DNA from 4 places in the Synechococcus sp. LA31 genome. Region 3 is predicted to be linked to each of the others. Evidence: predicted binding sites of a transcription regulator. Region 3 holds the regulator's gene; each other region holds the start of a gene.

Region 1 (5,357 bases), 1.1 Mb from region 3:
GCCGCCGCCAAATCCACCGGGGGCACCAGAGCCAGCCCACCGGCTTTGAGTCCGTTGCGGATGTGCCCCACGTGATCCATCAGGTTTGGCGTGAGCAGATGCTCGGGGGAGCACGCGGCCCCCACTGCACCGCAACCGGCGTGGCTCATGACCACCACCACCGGCACGTTCAAGGCTTCAACGGCGTATTCCACCGAGGCCAGGCTGCCGGGTGTGGAGGCGTTGCCGGCGTTGCGGATCACGAACAGATCACCGAAGCCGCTATCAAACAGCAACTCCACGGCCACGCGTGAATCCGAGCAAGTGAGCACGGCCGCCTGCGGGGTCTGGCCGGCCTCCAGCTCATGCAGTCGTGCTTGGCTCGCATGGGGGTGAATGGAGCGCGCCTGGCGAAAGCGCTCGTTGCCCTCTTGAAGGGCCTGGATCACCTCAGCGGGGGTGGCAGTGCAAGTCATGCTGGTTAGTGTGCCGAAATCTGGGCTTTTGTGCTGTGAGTCCATCGCATCCAGCCTGTTTCCGCGATAGCAGCCGCTTTCTACGGTCGCTCTCGGTTGGGATCGTGGTCACCCTGGTGTTGGTGGAGCCACTCCGCCTTAGAGAAGCTTTCCCGATCGGCTTCCTGGCGGCGATTGCCTTCGATCAGACCCTCTTTTTTTTGGAGTCTTTTCGGGTGAACGCCCGCGAGACACGCGAGATCTTCGGCCGCTGGCTACCGAGCCGAGCTTTGTTGCTTGAGCGCACGGTGATCTTCACCTTCATCAGCGTGGGGCTGCTCAGCCTCTGCGTGCGTGATGTGCACAGCACTCAGTCGGTGTTGCCTCAAGACTGGCGCACCTTGATCTACTTCGCTTCGTTGTTTGGGTCCTGGTTGCAGATGCATAACGGCTTTGCGATCTTTTACGCCAAGAAATATTTCAGGCTCAACCCTTTACCATCGGCAGACGGCCCGAATCCCCAGGGGTTCGTGTTCGCAGGGTCAGATGAGCCCGAATTCACCGATTTTCTCTACGTGGCGTATGCGGTGGGGCTCACCTACGCCATGAGCGACACCAACCTCGAAGACAGCTCGATTCGGCGCGTGGTGCTGTTCCACTCTGTGGTGAGCTTTCTCTTCTACTCAACAGTGATCTCGGCGGTGATCAACCTGTTCACGTCTGGCTGAGTGCCGCCTGATCCCGCAGGCTGTGAACGTAACGAAATGCGTGCAAACCCGATCGGATGGCTTGAACGGTAGCGGCGTGAACGCCCCTAGATCGGCCGCGGCCCCAGACTGTGCTCGTAGCAATTGCTACAAAAGCGTTCACCTTGCTTCTGCGAGGCGCAGTTCGATCCAGGCCATGGAACGGGGACCTGGACTTGTCTGTGGACAACAACCATGACCCTCACCTATCGCGGCCAGAAGTACGAGCAAGCCAAGCAGGCTGCTCCTCAGCAGCACCATGCCCTCGCTTATCGCGGCATTCGCTACCAGAAGTGATCCAGCCTCGGTGTTGATCACTGAGCCCCGCTTCGGCGGGGCTTTTTTGTGGCCATCAACCCACCTGGCTGATTCAGCTCACGAAACGCTTGTAGAGCCAGCGCACGAACCCACCCAGTACGGGCACGGGGCCAAAGGTGGGGCCCACAAAATCGAAATAGTCGCGGTGATCCACGATCTTGCCCTCGTCGTTGAGCAGCAAGCGCGTGGCTCCCGGATAGATGAATTCAATGCCCTTGATCTTGAGGCCCATCTCCCACTCCACAAAGGCTGTGTTGCCCTCCAGGGCAATCGAGAGCGGCTTCAGCAGCACGTCATCGCAGCGTTTTAGCAATCCCTCCTGGGCTGCCAGGTAGGCATCGAGCCCTTGTTGTTGTTGGGTGGGGTCTTCAAAGATCACCGCTTCGCTGTAGGCGGCGCGCCACTGTTCGGCGCTTGGGGCTGGTGCTCCGTAAGGCTTGCTGAAGAGGGCGCGCAGGCTGGACGTGTCCACGGTGATGAGCGGCGGTGACCATTGTGGCCAGGCCTTCTGTCTCGTTGCCATCCTGAAGGCAGCTGATGCAGCAGTGGATGGTGGTTTCCGGCGCGATGCAGCGTGACCCGCTCACGCTGCTGCTGGATCAGGAGACGCAGCGCCTGGAGTGGCTGCTGCCGGTGCGCCATAGCCGCATGGCCGAGAGCCCGTTTGCTTACTTCCGCGGTGCGGCGGCCGTGATGGCGGCCGATTTGGCTCGCCACAACCATTCAGGCCTGCTGGTGCAGCTCTGTGGTGATGCCCATCTGCTCAATTTCGGGTTTTTCGGCTCGCCGGAGCGCCAGTTGTTGTTTGACATCAGCGATTTCGACGAAACATTCCCAGGCCCCTATGAGTGGGATGTGGTGCGCTTGGCCACCAGCTTTTTGCTGGCTGCCCGCAGCAATGGCATCGGTGATGCCGAGCAGGAGGCCATCTGCTGCCGGGCTTTGCGTTCCTATGCCAAGGCGATGCATCAGTTCGCTGCCATGCCGTTCATGCCGATGTGGGTGGCGCGGCTGCCGCTTGAGGCCTTGATCAAGGAGCGTGGCAGCCGCAATTTCCGCGAGCACCTGCGCCATGTGGTGGCCGCCGCTCTCCATCGCGATAGCCGGCAGGCCGTGCGCAAGCTCTGTGAAGCCGATGCCAATGGTGGGCTGCGCTTTCGCCACGACCCGCCGCTGCTCTGGCGGCATGTGGAATTACCGCCTGGTCTGCTCGGGGGGCTGCACTGGCGCGAGTGGGCGGAGCATCTGTTCGAGAGCTACAAAGACACGCTCCGCGCTGACATGCGTCATCTGCTCTCGCGTTACCGCTTGGTGGATGCGGCGCTCAAGGCCGTGGGTGTGGGTTCGGTGGGCACCCGCTGTGCGGTGGGGTTGTTTATGGGGGAATCCGCCGACGACGTGCTGGTGCTCCAGAGCAAGCAGGCGGTGGGCTCGGTGCTGGCGCCCTACCTATCGGGGCCGGCGCCGGAGCATCAAGGTGAACGGGTGGTGCAAGGTCAGCGGTTGCTGCAAACCGCGAGTGATGTGTTTCTGGGGTGGACTCGCTCGCTGCTCCATCACGACTTTTACTGGCGCCATTTCCGTGATTGGAAAGGCTCTGTGGAGGTGGAGTGCCTCAATGCCGACGGCCTGAAGGATTACGCCAGGCTCTGCGGCTGGACCTTGGCCAAGGCCCATGCCCGCAGCGGTGATCGCCGAGCGATTGCGGCGGATCTCGGGGCGCCGAAAGCGTTTGCCCAGCGGCTCGGTGATGTGGTGGCTCAGCATGCCCAGTGGGCGCAGGATGATCACGCCCTGTTGCTGGAGGGCATTGCCCGGGGCCAGATCTCGTCGAGCCCCGTCGTTTGATCCGAGCGGGGCAATAGCCTTGGCCCCCAACGATCCGTCAGCGTGGCAAAACCCGACTATCTCTACGAACCACTGGAAGCCTTTGGCGAAGGGCTTACCACGCGGCGCCCTTGGAACACCACCGCATTGGCTGCAGTGGAGCGACTCAATGGCCGGGTGGCGATGCTGGGCTTTGCCGCCGCTCTGATCGGCGAGTGGCTCACCGGCTACGGACCGGCTGGTCAGGTGGTAGCGCTACTGCGCTGGTATCTCTCCTGAGCACAAAAAAACCCGGGTATTAGCCCGGGTTTATGGGGTCAGACGATCGTCTGAAGCTTCAGAAGCAGAACGGCAGGAATTGGGTCCGGCAGGCGGCGTAGCCATCCACGAGTGCACCCAAGCCGATCTGATGGGCAATGCCGGAACCGGTGAGCCCTTCAGTGATGATCCCGATCACGATGCCGAGCATGGCTGCTCGGCCGTTGAACAGTTCAACGCGCTTCAGCTGCTCCATGTGGATTTGCTGAGTGGCGCGATTCCAGTACCACTTCTCGTTCGCGGGAGTGTTGGTCATGGCTTCAGCCCAGTCCGATTTGGGTGAGGATGCCTTGGCCGGTGAGCAGCTCGGTGCCCAGGCCGATCACGAAGCCGAGCATGGCCAGGCGGCCGTTCCAGGTTTCGGCGAAAGCAACGAAACCAAAGCGGGAAGTGGTGTCGGACATGAGACGTTAAGGAACGTTTCAACGACTGTAACGGATCGTGAAACCTTGTGGCCATGGACGTGCGGGTTTCCTGTTTCGATGCAGACACATCGGCGAGTGGATCCCACGAGAATGCCGTCATGGACAACCGTTTCCCCCTCTCGATCCTTTTTTCTGTGCTCGTCGTGGCGGTGCTGCCCCTGATGCTCGGGCTCTACTGGCGTGGACACATGGATCTCGGCGCCGTGCTGAGCCATCTGCGCACCTGATTCGGCTGGTGGGATGAGTCCGATTTTTCCGTGCAAAGGCTGCGGCACGTTCATTGAGCGATCCGCCCAGCACTACCGGCGTCTGAAGGGCATGGTGCTCTGCTCCACCTGTGCCGATGCCCGCAGAGAGCAGGAGGCGCGAGCGCGGTTGCACCCGTTGCAGCGGTTATGGAATCGCTGGTTCAAGGCGGGCTGAGCCTGGTTGACAGGCGCAGGCAGTATGGCTAGTACATGCGTACTTCGCTTGGTTGCTATGGCGGTTGCCTCTCCTTATGCGGTGTTCCGTGCTGCCGATGTGATCTGGCCGCCGCCTTTGCCGCCGCTGCCGCCAGTGGCTTCCGCTGTGCGACCCGCCAAGCGACCACGCCAGCGACCCATCTCGGCGCTGGTGCATCAAGGCGAACTGTTTCCGCTCAGCCCCGTTTCCGTGTGAACTGCGTGAGCCAGTGGTGCGGCATGTCGTTGTCACGCACCTGGAGGCGAAACATCGAATTGGCCAGAGCTCCATGCCCACCGTGCCGTGAATGTTGATCCTGTCTCCGGGTGCCTGGGCCGGCAGGCGAATCCAGCGTCGATTGTGGTTGGCTAATGCCACTACTCCGCTTAGCCATGCCAGAGGAACCAGCGCGGCTACGCCACCATGCAACAGCCGCAGTAAGGCGGGCTGATGCGGAGGCGTAGGAGGCATGGCTGGATGGGGCGTCTAGACGTTGGCTGCGTAGATCTTGCTGACCTTGGTGAAGACACCGTCTTTGTCGGGGTCGCTGAAGGTGCTGATTTCGCTCCCGTAGCGCTCTTGCTCCGTTCTGATCAGGTTGGTGCCGTCAAAGCTCCAGGTCTCGTCGTAGTCAATGCTTTCTGGCTTCCAGTGGCCATCGTTGAATTCCTGAAGATTTGTCACCTGTCCATTCACTAGGTCAAAGCGATAAGCATCCTCTCCGTAGCCTGATCTGTACTTCCGATCATCATCGTGCCAGTCGTCATCGCGGCTGCGATTCATGGTGGATGTTCCGCCAGAAATCACCAGATCGGAGCTGGTCTCTTGGGCAAAATTGTTGGCCT
Region 2 (5,357 bases), 360 kb from region 3:
CCTTGCCAGCATGGTGATCGCCTGCATGCCTGGTCTTGAGCCTCGCCATCGCTCTGCTCACGGTTTCCGACACGCGCACCCGGGCGGATGATCGCTCCGGTGATGCCCTGCAGCAGCGTCTCGAGGCGGGCGGCCACCGCTTGGTGGAGCGCCGCATCGTGCCCGATAACCGTTATCAGATTCGTGCTGAGCTGAGCCGTTGGATCGCCGATCCGGCCGTGCAGGTGGTGATCAGCAGCGGCGGCACAGGTTTGACAGGCCGCGATGGCACTCCCGAGGCGGTGGCGCCGTTGCTCGATAAGACGATCGAGGGCTTTGGCGAGCTCTTTCGCGTGCTCTCCTTTGAAACGATCGGCACCAGCACGTTGCAAAGCCGTTGCCTGGCAGGCGTGGCCAATGGCACGGTGATTTTTGTGCTCCCCGGTTCGCTCGATGCGGTGGAAACGGCATGGGACCGGTTGATTGCAGCCCAGCTCGATGTCTCCACGCGCCCCTGCAACCTGGTGCAATTGCTGCCGCGGCTCACGGAGCCGGCGGGATGAGGAGGCTGCGGCGCCTGCGCGTGGTGACTCGGCGGGAGCGGCGGCGGGGCCGGCGTTATCAGCCGCACTTTCAGCTCAATCAGATCGGGGTGACCTCCCTGGCGGCTCTGTGCGCGGTGTTGCTGCTGGGTGTGCTCTCGCTGTGGAGCGGACAGGTGTTGATTGCGGCCCCCTTGGGGGCCTCTTGCGTGCTCCTGTTTGGCTATCCAGCCACGCCTCTGGCGCAACCGCGCAACATCGTGCTGGGCAATGTGCTCGGCGCTCTTGTCGGGGTGGCTTTGGTGAGCGTGGCCGGGCAGGGGCCTGTGGTGTTGGCGCTGGCCGTGGCCCTCACGATTGTTCTGTGCCAGCAGTTGCGCTGTTTGCATCCCCCCGCCGGAGGGATGGCGTTTCTGGCGGTGTACCTGAAGGTGGGCTCGGGCTTTTTGCTGTTTCCAGTTTTGAGCGGATCGGTGTTGCTGGTGCTGTTGGCCTGGGGCTTCAGCCGTTGGGTGCCCGGGGCACAGCCCTACCCCCGCCACTGGTTGTGACGAGCGGTTTGATCGCAGCAGCTCTGGCTGTTGTGGCCTTCTTGTATGCCTGCGTCGGCCATGCCGGTGCGTCGGGCTACATCGCCGTTCTGGCGCTGGCCGGTTGGCCCCCTGAGCAGATCAAGCCGTTGGCGCTGCTGCTGAACACCCTGGTGGCAAGCGTGGGTTGTTGGAACTTCCTGCGGGCGGGACACCTTCCCTGGCAGCGCCTTTGGCCGGTGTACGTGCTGGCGATTCCGGCTGCTTTTTTGGGCGGCTGGCTGGTGTTGCCGGCGCTGTGGTTTCGGCGGCTGGTGGGGGTTGTGTTGCTGCTGTCGGCCTGGCGGCTGGGGCGCCGTTTGCAGGATCCCCCGCTGCTTCAGGAGCCCAGGCCCGCTGTGTTGATGGCGGCCGGCGGGGGGTTGGGCTTGCTGGCCGGTCTCACTGGCACAGGCGGCGGGGTGTTTCTTACGCCGCTGCTGTTGCTCTGCCGCTGGTGCTCCACGCGTCAGGCGGCGGCGGTGTCGGTGCTGTTCATCCTCGTGAACTCGATTGCAGGGCTGGCGGGATTGGCCTGGGCGGGCGCTTGGCCTGCAGGGGCCTTCGCCAGGCCCGATCTGCTGCTTTGGCTGGCGGTGGTGGTGCTAGCCGGCGGGCTGGGGTCGCGCCTGGGGAGTCGCCACTGGCCGGTGGCCTGGATTCGCCGGGCCCTGGCGGCCGTGCTGCTGCTGGCGTCGTGGAAATTGCTCGGGCTCTGAGCTTCAGGCCTCAGCCCCCCAGATAGGCCATCTCCGCATGGACGCCTGGGGGGGTGGCGCTGCTGGAGCGCTCTTCGCTGTAGCGATTGGCGCGCTGCCTCCAGAGCTGATGTAGCGCTGCCTGTAGGTCGCCCTGATCGCGGCCGGCCGCCAGTGAGGGCCTGAGATCCAAGCCACTGCCGGGTGCGGCAAACAGGCAGGTGTAAGCGATGCCATCGGCCGTGACCCGCAGACGGTTGCAATCCCCGCAGAAGGGCTCGCTCACCGACGCCACCATCGCCAGGCAACCTCGACCATCGCGGTAGCGCCAGCGGTTGGCGGTGCTGGACCCCGCGCGCCCGAGGGGCTCGATTGGCCACTGCTCGCTGATCGTGCGCACCATCTCAGCGGCTGGCACCACCTCAGCCCGCCGCCAACAGTTGCGGTTGCCCACATCCATGTATTCGATTAGCCGCAGTTCCAGCCCCTGCTGCCGGCAGAGCTGGGCCAGGGGCAACACCTGCTCCGCGTTGCGGTTCCGTTGGATCACGGCATTGAGCTTCAGCGCCCCTTGGGCTGGATCGAAGCCGGCCTGGCGCGCGTGCTCGATCGCCCGCAGCACCTGTTCGAGGGCCCGTTCGCCGGCGGCCGGATCCGCCAGCCCCGCCATCGCCGCCACGCTTGTGCCGGTGGTGCCATCGAGGCTGAGGGTGAGGCGATCCAGCCCTCCCTCGCGCAGCTGTTGGGCCCGCTCGGCCGAAAGCAGCAGCCCGTTGCTGGTGAGGGCGATCTCCTGCAATCCTTCGCGCCGCAGTGGCTGCAGCGCGCCGATCAGTTCATCGAGCTCCTTGTAGAGCAGGGGTTCACCGCCGGTGAGGCGCAAGCTTTTGGCCCCTAGGGCGACCGCCGCCTTCGCCACCTGGAGTCGTTGCTCCAGGCTCAGGAGCCCTGATGGTTCCTGGCCATCCGGCAGGCAGTAGGGGCAAGCCAGGTTGCAGCGGGCCGTCAGCGAGAGCCGCAGCACGCCAAGGGGCCGGTCCAGCAGGTCAGCGACCGTCATCAAAGGTGGGGCAGCTGGGCCAGCTCATCGGCGCTGTTCACGTTGCGGATCGCTGTTGCATCCAAGCTCACGCTGCGGCACCGCGCCGCGCTGAGCCATGTCTGCAGCCGCCGCTCGCCGGTGGCGATGGCCGATGCCAGCGAACGGCGTGAGGCCGCATCACTGGGATACACCCCCAGGAGGGGTTGGCAGCGCGTGCCGTCATGGGCGAGGTGAATGGCCTCTGGCTCAGCCTCGGCTGCTTGGCTCAAGTCTTGAAGTGCATCGCTGTTCAGCGCCGGCATATCCACGGGGCAGAGCAACAAGCGCTGATCGGGGAGGAGGCTCATCAAGCGGTGCAGGGCCAGCAACGGACCTTCCCAAGGCTCCGGTTCCAGCAGGGTTTGCAGCTGGGGGAGGGGGAGCGTCTCAGCCCGCATCAGATGCTCCGGCCAGCGACTCAACAGCGTGATTGGGGCTTGGAGGCTGGCCAGTTGCAGCAGGATGTGATCGAGCCAGTAGCCGCATTTGGGATGGGGCAAGAGCGCCTTGTCCTGGCCCATGCGGCGGCTGGCGCCTCCGCTCAGTAGGCAGCAGTGGAGGTTCAGAACACCACCCGGATGCTGAGCCCGACCTCGTGCTTGCGCAGCACGTATGAGGAGGATCGTTTTAGAAGCACGACTGAAGACGGAGGGACTAGCGGAGCATTCAGGACCGAGCAGGAATCAAGTCGTAGCGCTCGATACTAAAAGCGGGCGTTGAGTATTCGTCCCCTGGGCTAGGTCTCGAGAGGCTCAGTGTTTCTGTAGCAGTCGCCACATCTGAAGGCGTGGATTAAGTGGTGCAATCCATCCAACGGTTTGCATTGGCGCCGTTTTCATCATTGTCCCGGTCGCTGCTGTTCTGAGGGCCAGGGTTCGTCTCGTTCCATCGAAGCCCGTTCATGCTTGGCGACCTCTGGTCGTTCCAGGGGAGATATCGAACGCTCCATCTCACCTGGTTCGCCTTTTTCCTCACCTTTGTTGTCTGGTTCAACCTGGCACCTCTGGCCACCACGGTGAAGGCCGATTTCGGTTTGACCGTTCCCCAGATCCGCACCCTGGCGATCTGCAACGTGGCCCTCACCGTGCCGGCCCGCATCCTGATCGGGATGCTGCTGGATAAATTTGGCCCTCGCATCACCTACTCCACCCTGTTGGTGTTTGCGGCCATTCCCTGCCTGATGTTTGCTGCAGCGCAGGACTTCAGTCAGCTCGTGGTTGCCCGCCTGCTGCTGTCCATCGTGGGCGCCGGATTTGTGATCGGCATCCGCATGGTGGCCGAGTGGTTCCCGCCGAAGGAAATCGGTTTGGCCGAGGGTGTGTATGGCGGTTGGGGCAACTTTGGTTCTGCCTTCTCCGCGCTCACCCTCGTGCTGGTGGCCGGCTGGCTGTCGTTCTCCGGCGGCTTTGAGCTGCCCACCGGTGAAATCCTCAACTGGCGTGGTGCGATCGCCCTCACCGGCATCATCTCGGCGGTGTATGGCTTCATCTATTACGCCAACGTCACCGACACACCTCCCGGCAAGACCTACCAGAAGCCTGCGAAATCGGCTGGCCTGGAAGTGACCTCGATGAAGGACTTCTGGGGCCTGCTGGGGATGAACGTTCCCTTCGCAGCCATCCTGGCGGTGCTGGTGTGGCGCCTTCAGAAGGTGAAGTTCCTGGATGCCACCGGCTACACGATCGGTATGGCGCTGGTGTTGATCTGGTTCGCCTTCCAGACCTGGGGCATCATCCGCACCAATCGCGACCTCATCCTCGGTAACAAGACCTATCCCAAAGAGGATCGCTACGAGTTCAAGCAGGTGGCCATTCTTGAGCTCACCTACATCGTGAACTTCGGTTCCGAGCTGGCGGTGGTGTCGATGCTCCCCGCTTTCTTCGAGAGCACCTTTGATCTGCCCAAGGCAACGGCCGGGATCCTGGCCTCCTGCTATGCCTTCGTGAACCTGGTGGCCCGCCCCGGCGGTGGCTTGATTTCCGATCGCATGGGTAGCCGCAAGGGCACGATGGGCTTCCTCACCATCGGTCTGGGCCTGGGTTATCTGGTGATGAGCCTGATCAAGCCTGGAACCTTCACCGGAACGACAGGTATTGCGATTGCCGTGTTGCTCACCATGGCCTGCTCCTTCTTTGTGCAGGCGGGTGAGGGCGCCACCTTCGCCATGGTGCCTCTCGTCAAGAAACGTGTGACCGGTCAGATCGCCGGCATGGTGGGTGCCTACGGCAATGTGGGCGCCGTGGCTTACCTCACCATCTTCAGCCTGCTTCCGATCTGGATGGGTGGTGATGCGGCCGAGCCCAGTGCTGAGATCGTCGCGGCATCCAACAGTGCCTTCTTCCAGATCTTGGGGATTGCAGGCCTGATTGTGGGCTTCCTTTGCTACTTCTTCCTCAAGGAGCCCAAGGGATCCTTTGCCGAAGAACACTCCGACGAAACGGCCCTGGCGCAGGTCTGAGTCTTCGGCCATTCATCAGCACCCAGCGAT
Region 3 (5,357 bases):
TCGCTACGGGCCTTCCTGCACTTCATGGACCTGAGAGCCAAACTCGATGCCCAGGAGGAAATCCGGGTGCTGTGCGACCTGATGTGGCCCCACATGCAGGCATGGGCTCCAGAAATCGCCGGCTGGTACGAGAAGAGCCGGCTGCACAAAGCGCGCCTGGCCCCTTAACGCTTAGACCTTCGCGAGCGTGACCCGCTCAGGTTGGTGCTGGTATTTCCCAGCGCGATCTTGATAGGTGGTTTCACAGGGATCACCTTCAAAGAACAACAACTGGCAAATGCCCTCATTGGCATAGATACGACAATCTGCTCCCGAGGAGTTGCTGAACTCCAAAGTGAGATGCCCTTCCCAACTAGCCTCAGCGGGGGTGGTATTCACGATGATGCCTAGGCGGGCGTAGGTGCTCTTGCCCAGGCAAATCACGGTGATATTGGGCGGCACCTTCATCTTCTCTAGGGCCACACCAAGGCCATAGGAATGCGCAGGCAAGATGAAGTAGTCGCCGTCGTCGTCACGGCGCAAGGGAGCGGGCTCCAAGTTGGCAGGGTTGAACCGCTTGGGGTTCATCACCGTGCCCGGCACATGCTTGAAGATCAGGAATTCCTGGGGCGACAGGCGCAGGTCATAGCCATACGACGAGCAACCGAAGCTGAGCACCGGCTGGGCCCCGTTATCGGGATCGAGGTGGCGCACCAGCTTGGGCTGGAAGGGCGCGAGCATGCCAGCGGCAGCCTGCTCATTGATCCAGCGGTCGTTCTTGAGCATCAGAAACCTCGGCGCAGCTGGGTGACCTGATCCGCCATCGCCAGCAGGGCGCTCGGTATGGACGGCCCCGTCAGGATCACATCCAGGTGGGAGGGTCGCTGCTCCAACGCGGCCACTACTTCAGCTTCCTCAAGGAAACCCAGCTCAACCGCCAACCCGAGCTCATCGAGCACCAGCTGATCAAGCTGCCCGGCCAGCATCTGCTCACGGGTGAAGCTCCACACCTCCAGCACTGCCTCGCGTTCAGCGCGACCCACCTCATCCATCGCCGCAGGCTGCGCTAGGCAACTCGCCACCGCAGGGCGCAGCCACTGCAGCCGGCCGCACAACCACACACTGCGCTCCAGCCCTTGCTCCACCCCACCTTTCAGAAACTGGCTGATCAGCACGCGGCTGCCCAAGCCAGCACTGCGAAGAGCCTGGCTGAACACCCCACTGAAGCTGCCGCGGAAGGGAGCGGTGTGAACCTGCAGCAGCCCCTCCTGCTGGGCCACGAGGCGCAGGCTGCGCCCAGCCGCCGGCGGCGCCGCGCTGAAGGCGCGCGCCGCACCCCCGCGGTGGCCGGGGCGGGATGGGCCTCCGGAGCCACCGCTGGGAAGAGCTGCAATGCTCGCCGTCATCTCCGCTGGCCGCCGCGCTGAAACCTGAATGTAGCGGCGTCAGACCACAGGGCAAGCATTCACCACTACCTGTAGTGCAAACACCCGTACCATCGGAGCGCCGCTCACCTTGCTGCCGTTCATGTCCGCCGCCCCCTCCCGCAGCGATGGCCGCAGCCCTAGCGAACTGAGGCCCACCCGTTTCAGTTGGGACCCGATGGGATTTGCCCTGAGCTCGGTGACCGTGCACACCGGCCGCACCGCCGTGATCTGCAGCGTGTGCCTCGAGGAGAGCGTGCCCAAATGGCGGCAGGGCTCGGGCAAGGGCTGGCTCAGCGCCGACTACCGCCTATTGCCCGCCAGCACCCCCAGCCGCCAGCCCCGAGAGCTGATGAAACTCTCCGGCCGCACCCAAGAGATCCAGCGGCTGATCGCCCGAAGCCTCAGAGCCTGCTTGGACCTTGAGGCCCTGGGGGAGCGCAGCCTCCACATCGACTGCGACGTGCTGCAGGCCGATGCCGGCACCCGCACCGCTTCGATTACCGGCGCCTGGGCCGCCCTGGCCTTGGGCCTGCGGCGCCTAGAGGCCAGAGGCGTACTGGAGCGATCCCCACTCCTGGAGCAAGTGGCGGCTGTGTCGGTGGGGCTGGTGGATGGGAGCGGTCTGCTCGATCTCGACTACAGCGAAGACAGCCGCGCCGCCGTGGATCTCAACGTCGTGATGAACAGCCAGGGCCAGCTGCTGGAAGTGCAGGGCACCGCTGAAGGCGCACCGTTTTCACGCCAACAGCTCAACGGGTTGCTGGATCTCGCCGAAAGCGGACTGCTGCAACTTCGGCACAGCCAGCAGCAGGCGCTCGAGCAAGCACCGAATTAGTGTCAACCACTACAAGAGCCCGTCAGGGTGATCCGTAGGGTCCGGCACACATTGCCCCGCCGTTATGGTCGGCGCCCAACCAGGCTTCAGCCGCTACTCCCCCAGCCCCACGACTGGCGCCACCCCGGCCGCCAATACAACGCTGCTGGATGTGATCCGCGGTCTCAACGGCAGCACCACGGAAACGGTGGAGCGCGGCAAAACGATTTTCTTCCCGGGCGATCCAGCCGAGAAGGTCTACCTGCTGCGTCGCGGTGCTGTGCGCCTGTCGCGGGTGTACGAATCCGGTGAAGAGATCACCGTGGCCCTGCTGCGTGAAAACAGCCTGTTCGGCGTGCTCTCGCTGCTCACCGGCCAACGCTCCGACCGCTTCTATCACGCGGTTGCTTTCACGCGGGTGGAGATGGTCACCGCTCCCGCCACCTCAGTGCGCAAAGCCATCGAAATCGACGCCAGCGTGGGGCTGCTGATGCTGCAGGGCCTCTCCTCGCGCATCTTGCAGACCGAAACCATGATCGAAACCCTCACCCACCGCGATATGTCGTCGCGGCTGGTGAGCTTCCTGCTGGTGCTCTGCCGTGATTTTGGCGTGCCCACCAGCGAGGGGATCACCATCGATCTGCGCCTCTCCCACCAGGCCATTGCCGAAGCGATCGGCTCCACCCGCGTGACCATCACGCGCCTGCTCGGCGATCTACGCAATGCCGGGCTGGTGCAGATCGACCGCAAGAAGATCACCGTGTTTGATCCGCTGGCGTTGGCTAAGCGGTTCAGCTGAACGCTTCCAGCCGATACTGAATCGTCGTCGCGAAAGCGTGTGTCGGGCTGGCTGCTGATCCTGGCGTTGCTGCTGCTGGGTGGGGTGCTCTCCACCCTCGGCGATCGGCTTGGCTCGAAGGTGGGCAAAGCTCGCCTGAGCCTGCTGGGTATGCGACCCCGCCGCACCGCTGTGGTGATCACGGTGCTTACCGGCAGCCTGATCAGTGCCATCTCCCTCGGACTGATGCTGCTAGTGAGCGACAGGCTGCGCACCGGTTTGTTCGAGCTCGATCAGTTGGAGAGGCGCTTGCGTGATGGACGCGAAGACCTCGAACGCAGCCAGCGGGAACTCAGCGCAGCCGAACAGGACCGAGCACTGGCCCGCACACAGTTGGCCATGGTTGAAGACCAGGCCCAGGCGCTGCGCAAGGAGCTCGCCCCACTGCAGGCGCAACGCCGCCAACTGGAGCTGGAACGCGATCGGCTGACCCAGGAGATCGGCACCAAGGATGCCGACATCCGCCGCAACCGCGATGAGCTGGCGCGGCTCAACAGCCGCATCAACGCCGGCGCCAGGGAACTGCAGCAGCTGGAAACCAATTTGATCGCCCTGCGCCGTGGCGATGTGGTGATCAGCAGCGGGCAGCCATTAGAGATCGCCAAGGTGCGGATCGAGCAGCCCTCGCAAGCCAAACCGGTGATCGAAGCGCTGCTGCGCCAAACCAACATCAACGTGTATCAGCGGGTGCTGCCGGGCCAAGTTCCCAACCGCCAGATCCTGCTGGTGCCCCGCAGTGACATCACCAAGCTCGAAGGCATCCTCAGCAAGCCGGGTGACTGGGTGGTGAGCGTGATCTCTGCCGCCAACGTGCTCAAGGGTGAACGACAGGTGGTGGCCTTCCCCGACGTGCGACGCAATAAGCGGGTGGTGCAGGCGGGCGAGCAACTGGCCAGCACCGTGCTCGAAGGCGATGAGCGCAGCCCCGAACAGGTGCGCAGCCTGCTCAATCTGCTGCTCGCCGCTGCTTACAACACGGTGAAGCGCAACGGCAGCCTGGCCAGCGGGCTGCAATTCGATGCCGCCAGCGTGAGTCAACTCACCGCAGAGCTGACCAATCGTCCCTCCGGCCAGGTGGTGCAACTGCAGGCGATCTCGCGCCGCAACAGCGATCTGGTGGACCCGGTGGCTGTGGAGATTCGAGCAGTGAATCGTTGAGTCGCCTAGCCGCCATCGACCCGGGCCGCAGCAAATGCGGCCTGGTGCTCGCGGATCCGGAGGCATCGCGGGTGCTCGCTGCCGGCGTTCTTCCTCCGTTGCGCTGCCGCGAGCTACTGCTGCAGTGGTGCAACCAGCACCCCTTCGCCAAGGTGCTGCTCGGCGATGGCACCGGCAGCCAGCCCTGGTTGCCATGGCTGGCTGAGCAGCAGCTCTCAACGCTGCTCGTGCCGGAAGCCGGCACCACACTGGCGGCACGGGAGCGCTATTGGCAGTTGGAGCGCCCACGCGGCTGGCGGTGCCTGCTACCCCGAGGCCTGCGCCTACCTCCCCGCGATGTGGACGACGTGGTGGCCCAGATCCTGTTGGAGCGCCACTTGGACAGGCTGCTGACGCGGACAAGCGATCTGAAACTGCTGGTGCGCTGAAGCAGGAACTTTCAGAACTTGGCTCGCACGGTAAAGACGTAATCGCCGCCAGGCTCCAGTTGATAGTCGGCCTTGAGCAAAAACCGCAGCAGCGCGTCGTGGATCAAGGCACGACCGAGCGACGGTTCCACCTGGAGCTCCCCGCGATCAAAAAACCAGCTGAAGGTCCACTGAAAGCCACCGGCACTGACCTCGCCCTCCAGACGCCGCTGGCTGAAGCTCTGCTGCAGCACCCGCAGCTGAGCAGTCGTGGCGGGTAGGCGACTCAAGGCAGAGCTCCTCAGCAGCTAGAGGGCTCTGCCAGCTTGGCTGCCGCAGGCGCCACAAACCCGTTCAATCGGTTACCAGCGCGCTCAAAACCGAGCCGCTGAATCAGATCAATGCCGGCCAGCACCTCCTCGAGCACCTGATCCAGCACCGGCTGTTCAGCCGGGGCAAAGCGGCCGAGCACATGGCCCACCGTGCGTTGCTTCCGCTCCACCGGATTCAGGGCCGGAGCACCGATGCCGATGCGCAGCCGCGGAAACTCTTGACCGCCTAGATGGGAGATCGTGCTGCGCAGCCCGTTGTGGCCTCCCGCCCCGCCGGAGCAGCGGAGCCTCAGCCGGCCCAGCGGCAAGTCCATGTCGTCAACGAGCACGAGCATCCGCTCAGGCTCAAGGCCAAACCAGTCGAGGGCGGCACGGATTGAGCGGCCGCTGTCGTTCATGTAG
Region 4 (5,357 bases), 1.1 Mb from region 3:
TGGGCAAGCCCAGAAAGGCCGCACCGGGCCGCCCGCTCTCAGCAGCGCGCACGGCATTGCCAAACACCTCCGGCAGGCTGTGAATGGAGAGTGCCGACTGGGCGTATTTCGACACCGGCCGCATCACATCCACCCCATCGAGGGCCTGATGGGTGTGTTTAAAGCGGTCGTCGATCGGCACCTCGCCGCCGATGGCCAGCACAGGATCCCCTTCAGACGTTGCCGTGGCCAGGCCGGTCACGAGGTTGGTCACCCCCGGGCCGGAGGTCACCAGGCACACACCCACCGTGCCGGTCATACGTCCCACGGCCTGGGCCATGAAGGCCGCGTTCTGCTCGTGGCGACACAGCACCAGCTCAATCGAGGAATCGAGCAGGGCCTCGAACACGCTGTCGACTTTGGCCCCGGGGATTCCGAACACATGGGTCACACCATGCTGCTCGAGCAGCTTCACCAAAACCTGAGCGCCGTTCATGTCATTGCATTGCTCTTCACGCAGGCTCTGCAGGTTGATGGGTGGTGTCAACGCGATCGAGATGCGCTGTCACAGCGGGAAAGCTCAGCCCAGCTGCTCCCGCAGAGCCGCCAACCGCTTCGCATTCACCCCAAGATCCGAATCCCCCAGCCGCGAGAGCGAGCGGGCCTGCAGCACGCCTGTTGTGGAATCGGCGTAGAGCTCCAGATCATCAACAAAGCCGAAGAAGGCACTGGTGGCCGTGGCATGCAGGTAGCCATCGGCCTGCTCCACGATCTCGGTGCGTGGCGTGGCTGCAATCACCGGGGTCAGGGCAGCCAGCGCCGTCTGGGGATCAGCCACCGCCCACTCGGCGCGGGCGCAATGGGCTGTGCTTTCGCAGGGCGATAGGGCCCCGTTGTGCACCCCCAGATCGGCGGGCACGGGCCCCATCAGATGGAACAACGCCAGGGTGAGGGTGAGCAGCAGGGCGGTCATGGCTGAGTGGTGGTGGCAGGAACAGGTGTGGGGGTGATCGACTCCTCCATCCCCAGATCGATCTCCCCGATCCAAAGCACAAGGCCGGCGATGCAGACGGCGGCGGCCAACAACAGCAGCCAGTGGCGGCGATCCATACGGTTGGAGAAGCCTGGGTAGTTTGTGCCACCCGCCACCCCTGCTGGCATGCAAGCGCCCGCCCCCCTGCTGCAACGTCTGCGGCAGACCCCAGGCCTGGAGAGCGGGCGCCGCCTGGTGCTGCTGCTCACCCAGCTGGGCGACTTCGACTCCATGGAATACGCCCAGGCGCTTGTGCCTGCACTGCCGCAACTTGAGGCTGCCGGGATCAGCACCCTGGCCATCGCCATCGGCGACGACCCCGGCGCCGATCGCTTCTGCCACTACACAGGCTTCCCGCGGGCCAACCTCCAGGTGGATCCAGAACCACTGCTGCATCGAGAACTGGGCCTGTACGAGGGCCTGCAGAGCCCCGGCGGAGCCTGGCCCGGGCTGTTGCTGATGTGCGCCGGAATCGGTTCCCCCGGAACGCTGGCGGAGGTGTTTCGCGGCTACATCGGCGACCGCAACGCCCCTCAGCGGATCAATAGCCCCTTGTTTCGCTGGGCGGGAGGCGAAGGCTTCCAGCGGCCGTTCGAGCTGGCCACGGTGCGCTTGCGCAACATGAACGAGGTGCTCAGCAACTGGCGCACCTATGTGCCCCGCGACGACTTCATCACCCAGCGGGGCGGCACGTTCCTACTCGATGCCAATGACAGCCTTCTCTACAGCCACCGCGACCAAGGCATCCTGGGCTTTTCCGCCACGATGAGCCGGCCACTGAGCTTTCTCGATCCCTGGATCAGCGGCTAAAAGATTTGGTCAAAACGTTGCGGTTCGGCATCGTTCACACAAACGAGTACGCAGGCAAAACAGCGCAATTAGACACCAAAAACGTAAGCCTATTTTCATGGCCATGAGAGGGGTAGCTTGTGCCCAGCTCAGCTCAACCTGTGAATGAATTCCAGCAAGCCCTGCTGATTTTTACCGTGGGCGCCGTGGTAACCGCCTCCACCGCCGGGATGATCCTGCGGGGGCATCTGAGCTGGCGCGGGCGCGATCCCTGGGGGGAGGACTAAACCATGCATCTCCTCGCAACCACACCCCTGCTCTCGCCCGGCATCGCCTGGGCCCTCGTGGTGATCTTTGCGGTGCTATGGATCGCCCTCGGTGTGTCGTGGGGGCGGAGCGGCAAGGGCGATGCCGACGACTACATGCTGGCAGGCCGCAACATCGGCCTGGCCCTGAGCACTGCCACCTTGATGGCCTCCTGGGTCACAGGCAACACCACGCTGCTGGCACCGGAATTCGGTTACCGCAACGGCCTATGGGGCATGTTCAGCTATTCCCTGGCCGGTCTTGGCCTGATCCTGTTTGCACCACTGGCGATCCGGATCAAACAGTTGATGCCCCGCGGCCGCACCAGTGGTGACTTCATCCGCTTGCGCTACGGCCGCACCGCCTGGTGGGTGTTCATGGTGATCACCGCGATCTACACCCTGGGCTTCTTGATGACCCAGGCCATGGGAGCCGGCATTCTCTTGGAGGCGCTATCCGGCTTCGATTACCGCTTGGGAATGGTGGTGGTGATCGGAGTCTCCACGATCTACACGTTGTATGGCGGTATGCGCGCCGTGGTGGGCACCGACTTCATCCAGTCGCTGCTGATCATGGGCCTCCTCGTAGTGGTGGCGGTGCTCGCCTTTCAGCGTTTCCCCCTGGAGCTGGTGCACACCAACCTCAGCGCCGAACACCCGGACCGCCTCAACCTGTTGCTTCCCGCCGGCTTGCTGATCGCCTGGAACTCAGCCTTGTTTTCGATGGGCGAGGTGTTTCACAACAACATCTGGTGGTCTCGGGTGTTCTCCAGCCGCAGTTCGGTGGTGTTCAGTTCCTTCATCCTTGGCGGCTTGGCCTGGATGACCGTGCCGATTGTGACTGGCTCGATCGGGCTGGTGGCCTTGGCCGAGAACCTGGATCTCCCCCAGGTGAACATGGTGTTTCCCGTGATGGCTTCCCAGCTCCTGGGAGCTGGCGGAGCGGCGCTGGTGTTTGTCGTGGTGTTCGCCTCACTCACCTCCACGCTTGATTCGCTGCTGGCCTCAACGGCGGATTTAGTGGCGGAAGACGTGGTGTTCAAACTGCTCAACCCGCAACTCAGCGATGCACAGCTGCGCCAGGCCACCAAGCTGGTGGTTGTGGGGCTGGGCGTGCTCACACTGGCGCTGTCATGGCCAAGGCTCGACTCCCTCGCCTCTGTGCTGTTTTTCACCGGCGCCCTGGTGGCCTCCACGATCTGGCCAGTGGCCTACGGCCTCTACTGGCCCAGCGCCAATCGCCAGGCCGCCATCGCGGCCATGGTGACCGGCAGCGCGGTGGGGCTCAGCGCCTACGTGCTGATCGCGCCCTACTGCGCCGCCTTGTTCTCAGCAGCCGTCTCCGCGGTGGTGATGGCTGTGGGCACGCAGCTCAAGCCCGAACAATTCCAATGGCGCATCCTGCGAGAGGGCTAATCCAATGACCCAGGTTCCCGTTTCGGCACTGCTGGCCACCACCACCTGGCAAGCCAGCCTTGGCCTGCTGCGGCTGGTGGTGTACGGCAGCCTCGCCGGCTTAGCCCTGGCTGTGGTGATCCTGCTCGCGATCTGGTGGCGCGAATGGCGCTCAGGCAAGGCCTGGTAAACCAAGAGATGTAAATCGATTCACCACTTTTATGCAGCAACCGCTACTAAATCCAGTGATAATTTGAAGATTCACTGGTCATTCAGTGAATGCGGCAGAGCGGTCGTGCAGGGTGTGAACAGCGCTCTTCCACGTCAATCAGGGCTCATGCGGCCCTGTTGTCGTCCCCCCAGTTCATGACCATTCTCTCGCCCGAGAAGCGTTCCGACAGCGCCGCAGCCTTGCGGTTTCGCCCCCTTGGCCCCGATATTTACGGCGCCACGCAACCGCAGGCACTACTCAGCAGCATTCAAGAAGACGGAGAGGCCCTGCAAGACCTCTGCGACCAGCACGTGGTGTCGATCCGGCAGTTCCGGCCGGAAACCCTGTTGCAGCTCTTCCGGTTGGCGGCGAAATTTGAAAGCAACCCCAACCGCTACATCACTCACAACACACCTCTGAAAGGCAAGATCCTGATCAACGCCTTCTACGAACCCAGCACACGCACACGCCTCTCCTTTGACAGCGCCTGGCACCGACTTGGGGGCGATTCGATCAACATCACCGATCGCAGCAGCACCGGCATCGCCAAAGGTGAATCGCTGATGGACATCGCACATATGTTCAACAACTATGGCGACTGTGTTGTGCTACGCGACAACCATGCCGAGGCCGTCTACCAGATGACCGAAGGGCTGCACATCCCGATCATCAATGCCGGCAATGGCATTGATCAGCACCCAACACAGGCCATGGCTGACCTGTTCACCATTCTCAAATGGAGACCAGCACTTGCTTCTCCAGAGGTTGAAGCCTCCCACAAGGTGCGCATCGGCATCGTTGGCCTACCGAATCGGATGCGCACGGTGCGCTCTCTTCTCCACATCCTGGCGAAATTCCCCTACATCACCAGCGAAGTGGTGATCATTCATGATCATCAGGCTCACAAATCCACCGATCTATTCGATCCGGGACAGCTCGAAGAGCTGCAAGAGGCCGGGCTCAACCTGCGGCTCAGCACGAACTTGCATGCCGAGATCCCAAACCTAGATGTGATTTACATCAATGCCATTGCCTGGGTTGGCGATGGCTATGAAGTGCATGGGAGCTCATTCCGCCTCACCCGTGACCTGCCCTACAAACAAGATGCCATCGTGCTCCACCCCCTGGCACGCGGCCCTGAATTAAGCACGTGCATGGATGACACATCACATAATTGGTACTTTAGCCAGGCACGTGGCGCTGTGTTTCTAAGAATGGCGTTGCTCACCTGCCTGGTGAACCGCACCGACCGCGTGATGGATGTGATCTGACCTATGTGTGGAATCGGAGGAATCTTTCACAACAATCCTCAGCAGGCCGTTGACCGACAACTGCTGGTCAACATGGCTGCCATCCAGGTGCATCGCGGCCCTGATGGTTTCGGCATCCGCCACTTCGAAGATGCAGGCGTGGGCTTCTGCCATGCCCGCCTTTCCATTATCGATCTCAACGAAAATAGGGCGCGCCAGCCCTTCGGCAGCGACGACAATCAGCTGCTGATGGCCCACAACGGTGAGTTTTACGACTTCCAGCGCATTCGCGCTGATCTCACCGCCCGTGGTCTGCGCTTCAGCAGCAAGAGCGATTCTGAAATCCTGCTACGCCTCTATCAACAAGTTGGATTGGAGAACACTCTGCCGCAGCT

What was found. The regulator NtcA, encoded in region 3, controls nitrogen genes in cyanobacteria. The targets are predictions, from matches to a motif close to GTANCNNNNGNTAC.
Region 1: a site for NtcA is predicted at 1,279-1,292, ahead of KJJ24_RS01400 (DUF4278 domain-containing protein). Genes of this name have one in related genera too.
Region 2: a site for NtcA is predicted at 3,560-3,573, ahead of KJJ24_RS12185 (molybdenum cofactor guanylyltransferase). Genes of this name have one in related genera too.
Region 4: a site for NtcA is predicted at 3,725-3,738, ahead of KJJ24_RS01200 (aspartate carbamoyltransferase). Genes of this name have one in related genera too.

Annotation. Positions count from the first base shown of each region.
Region 1 is NZ_CP075523.1:265,474-270,830, forward strand. It holds gene KJJ24_RS01390 (carbonic anhydrase) at 1-455, opposite strand, end outside; gene KJJ24_RS01395 (DUF1345 domain-containing protein) at 491-1,162, shown strand; gene KJJ24_RS01400 (DUF4278 domain-containing protein) at 1,376-1,477, shown strand; gene KJJ24_RS01405 (nuclear transport factor 2 family protein) at 1,551-2,021, opposite strand; gene KJJ24_RS01410 (DUF2252 domain-containing protein) at 2,048-3,346, shown strand; gene KJJ24_RS01415 (chlorophyll a/b-binding protein) at 3,389-3,604, shown strand; gene KJJ24_RS01420 (chlorophyll a/b-binding protein) at 3,663-3,899, opposite strand; gene KJJ24_RS01425 (chlorophyll a/b-binding protein) at 3,904-4,047, opposite strand; gene KJJ24_RS15030 (hypothetical protein) at 4,167-4,295, shown strand; gene KJJ24_RS01430 (hypothetical protein) at 4,309-4,491, shown strand; gene KJJ24_RS01435 (hypothetical protein) at 4,549-4,728, shown strand; gene KJJ24_RS01440 (hypothetical protein) at 4,999-5,357, opposite strand, start outside.
Region 2 is NZ_CP075523.1:2,242,309-2,247,665, forward strand. It holds gene moaB (molybdenum cofactor biosynthesis protein B) at 36-542, shown strand; gene KJJ24_RS12170 (HPP family protein) at 539-1,072, shown strand; gene KJJ24_RS12175 (sulfite exporter TauE/SafE family protein) at 1,069-1,809, shown strand; gene KJJ24_RS12180 (GTP 3',8-cyclase MoaA) at 1,820-2,848, opposite strand; gene KJJ24_RS12185 (molybdenum cofactor guanylyltransferase) at 2,848-3,390, opposite strand; gene KJJ24_RS12190 (NarK family nitrate/nitrite MFS transporter) at 3,771-5,327, shown strand.
Region 3 is NZ_CP075523.1:1,882,352-1,887,708, forward strand. It holds gene thyX (FAD-dependent thymidylate synthase) at 1-168, shown strand, start outside; gene dcd (dCTP deaminase) at 172-765, opposite strand; gene KJJ24_RS10295 (cob(I)yrinic acid a,c-diamide adenosyltransferase) at 765-1,385, opposite strand; gene rph (ribonuclease PH) at 1,507-2,241, shown strand; gene ntcA (global nitrogen regulator NtcA) at 2,306-3,019, shown strand; gene KJJ24_RS10310 (DUF3084 domain-containing protein) at 3,059-4,216, shown strand; gene KJJ24_RS10315 (resolvase) at 4,213-4,644, shown strand; gene KJJ24_RS10320 (DUF3146 family protein) at 4,656-4,913, opposite strand; gene pth (aminoacyl-tRNA hydrolase) at 4,925-5,357, opposite strand, start outside.
Region 4 is NZ_CP075523.1:230,799-236,155, reverse strand. It holds gene alsS (acetolactate synthase AlsS) at 1-526, opposite strand, end outside; gene KJJ24_RS01225 (DUF1499 domain-containing protein) at 560-952, opposite strand; gene KJJ24_RS01220 (hypothetical protein) at 949-1,140, opposite strand; gene KJJ24_RS01215 (peroxiredoxin-like family protein) at 1,139-1,822, shown strand; gene KJJ24_RS15025 (hypothetical protein) at 1,963-2,088, shown strand; gene KJJ24_RS01210 (urea transporter) at 2,092-3,522, shown strand; gene KJJ24_RS01205 (hypothetical protein) at 3,527-3,691, shown strand; gene KJJ24_RS01200 (aspartate carbamoyltransferase) at 3,868-4,983, shown strand; gene asnB (asparagine synthase (glutamine-hydrolyzing)) at 4,987-5,357, shown strand, end outside.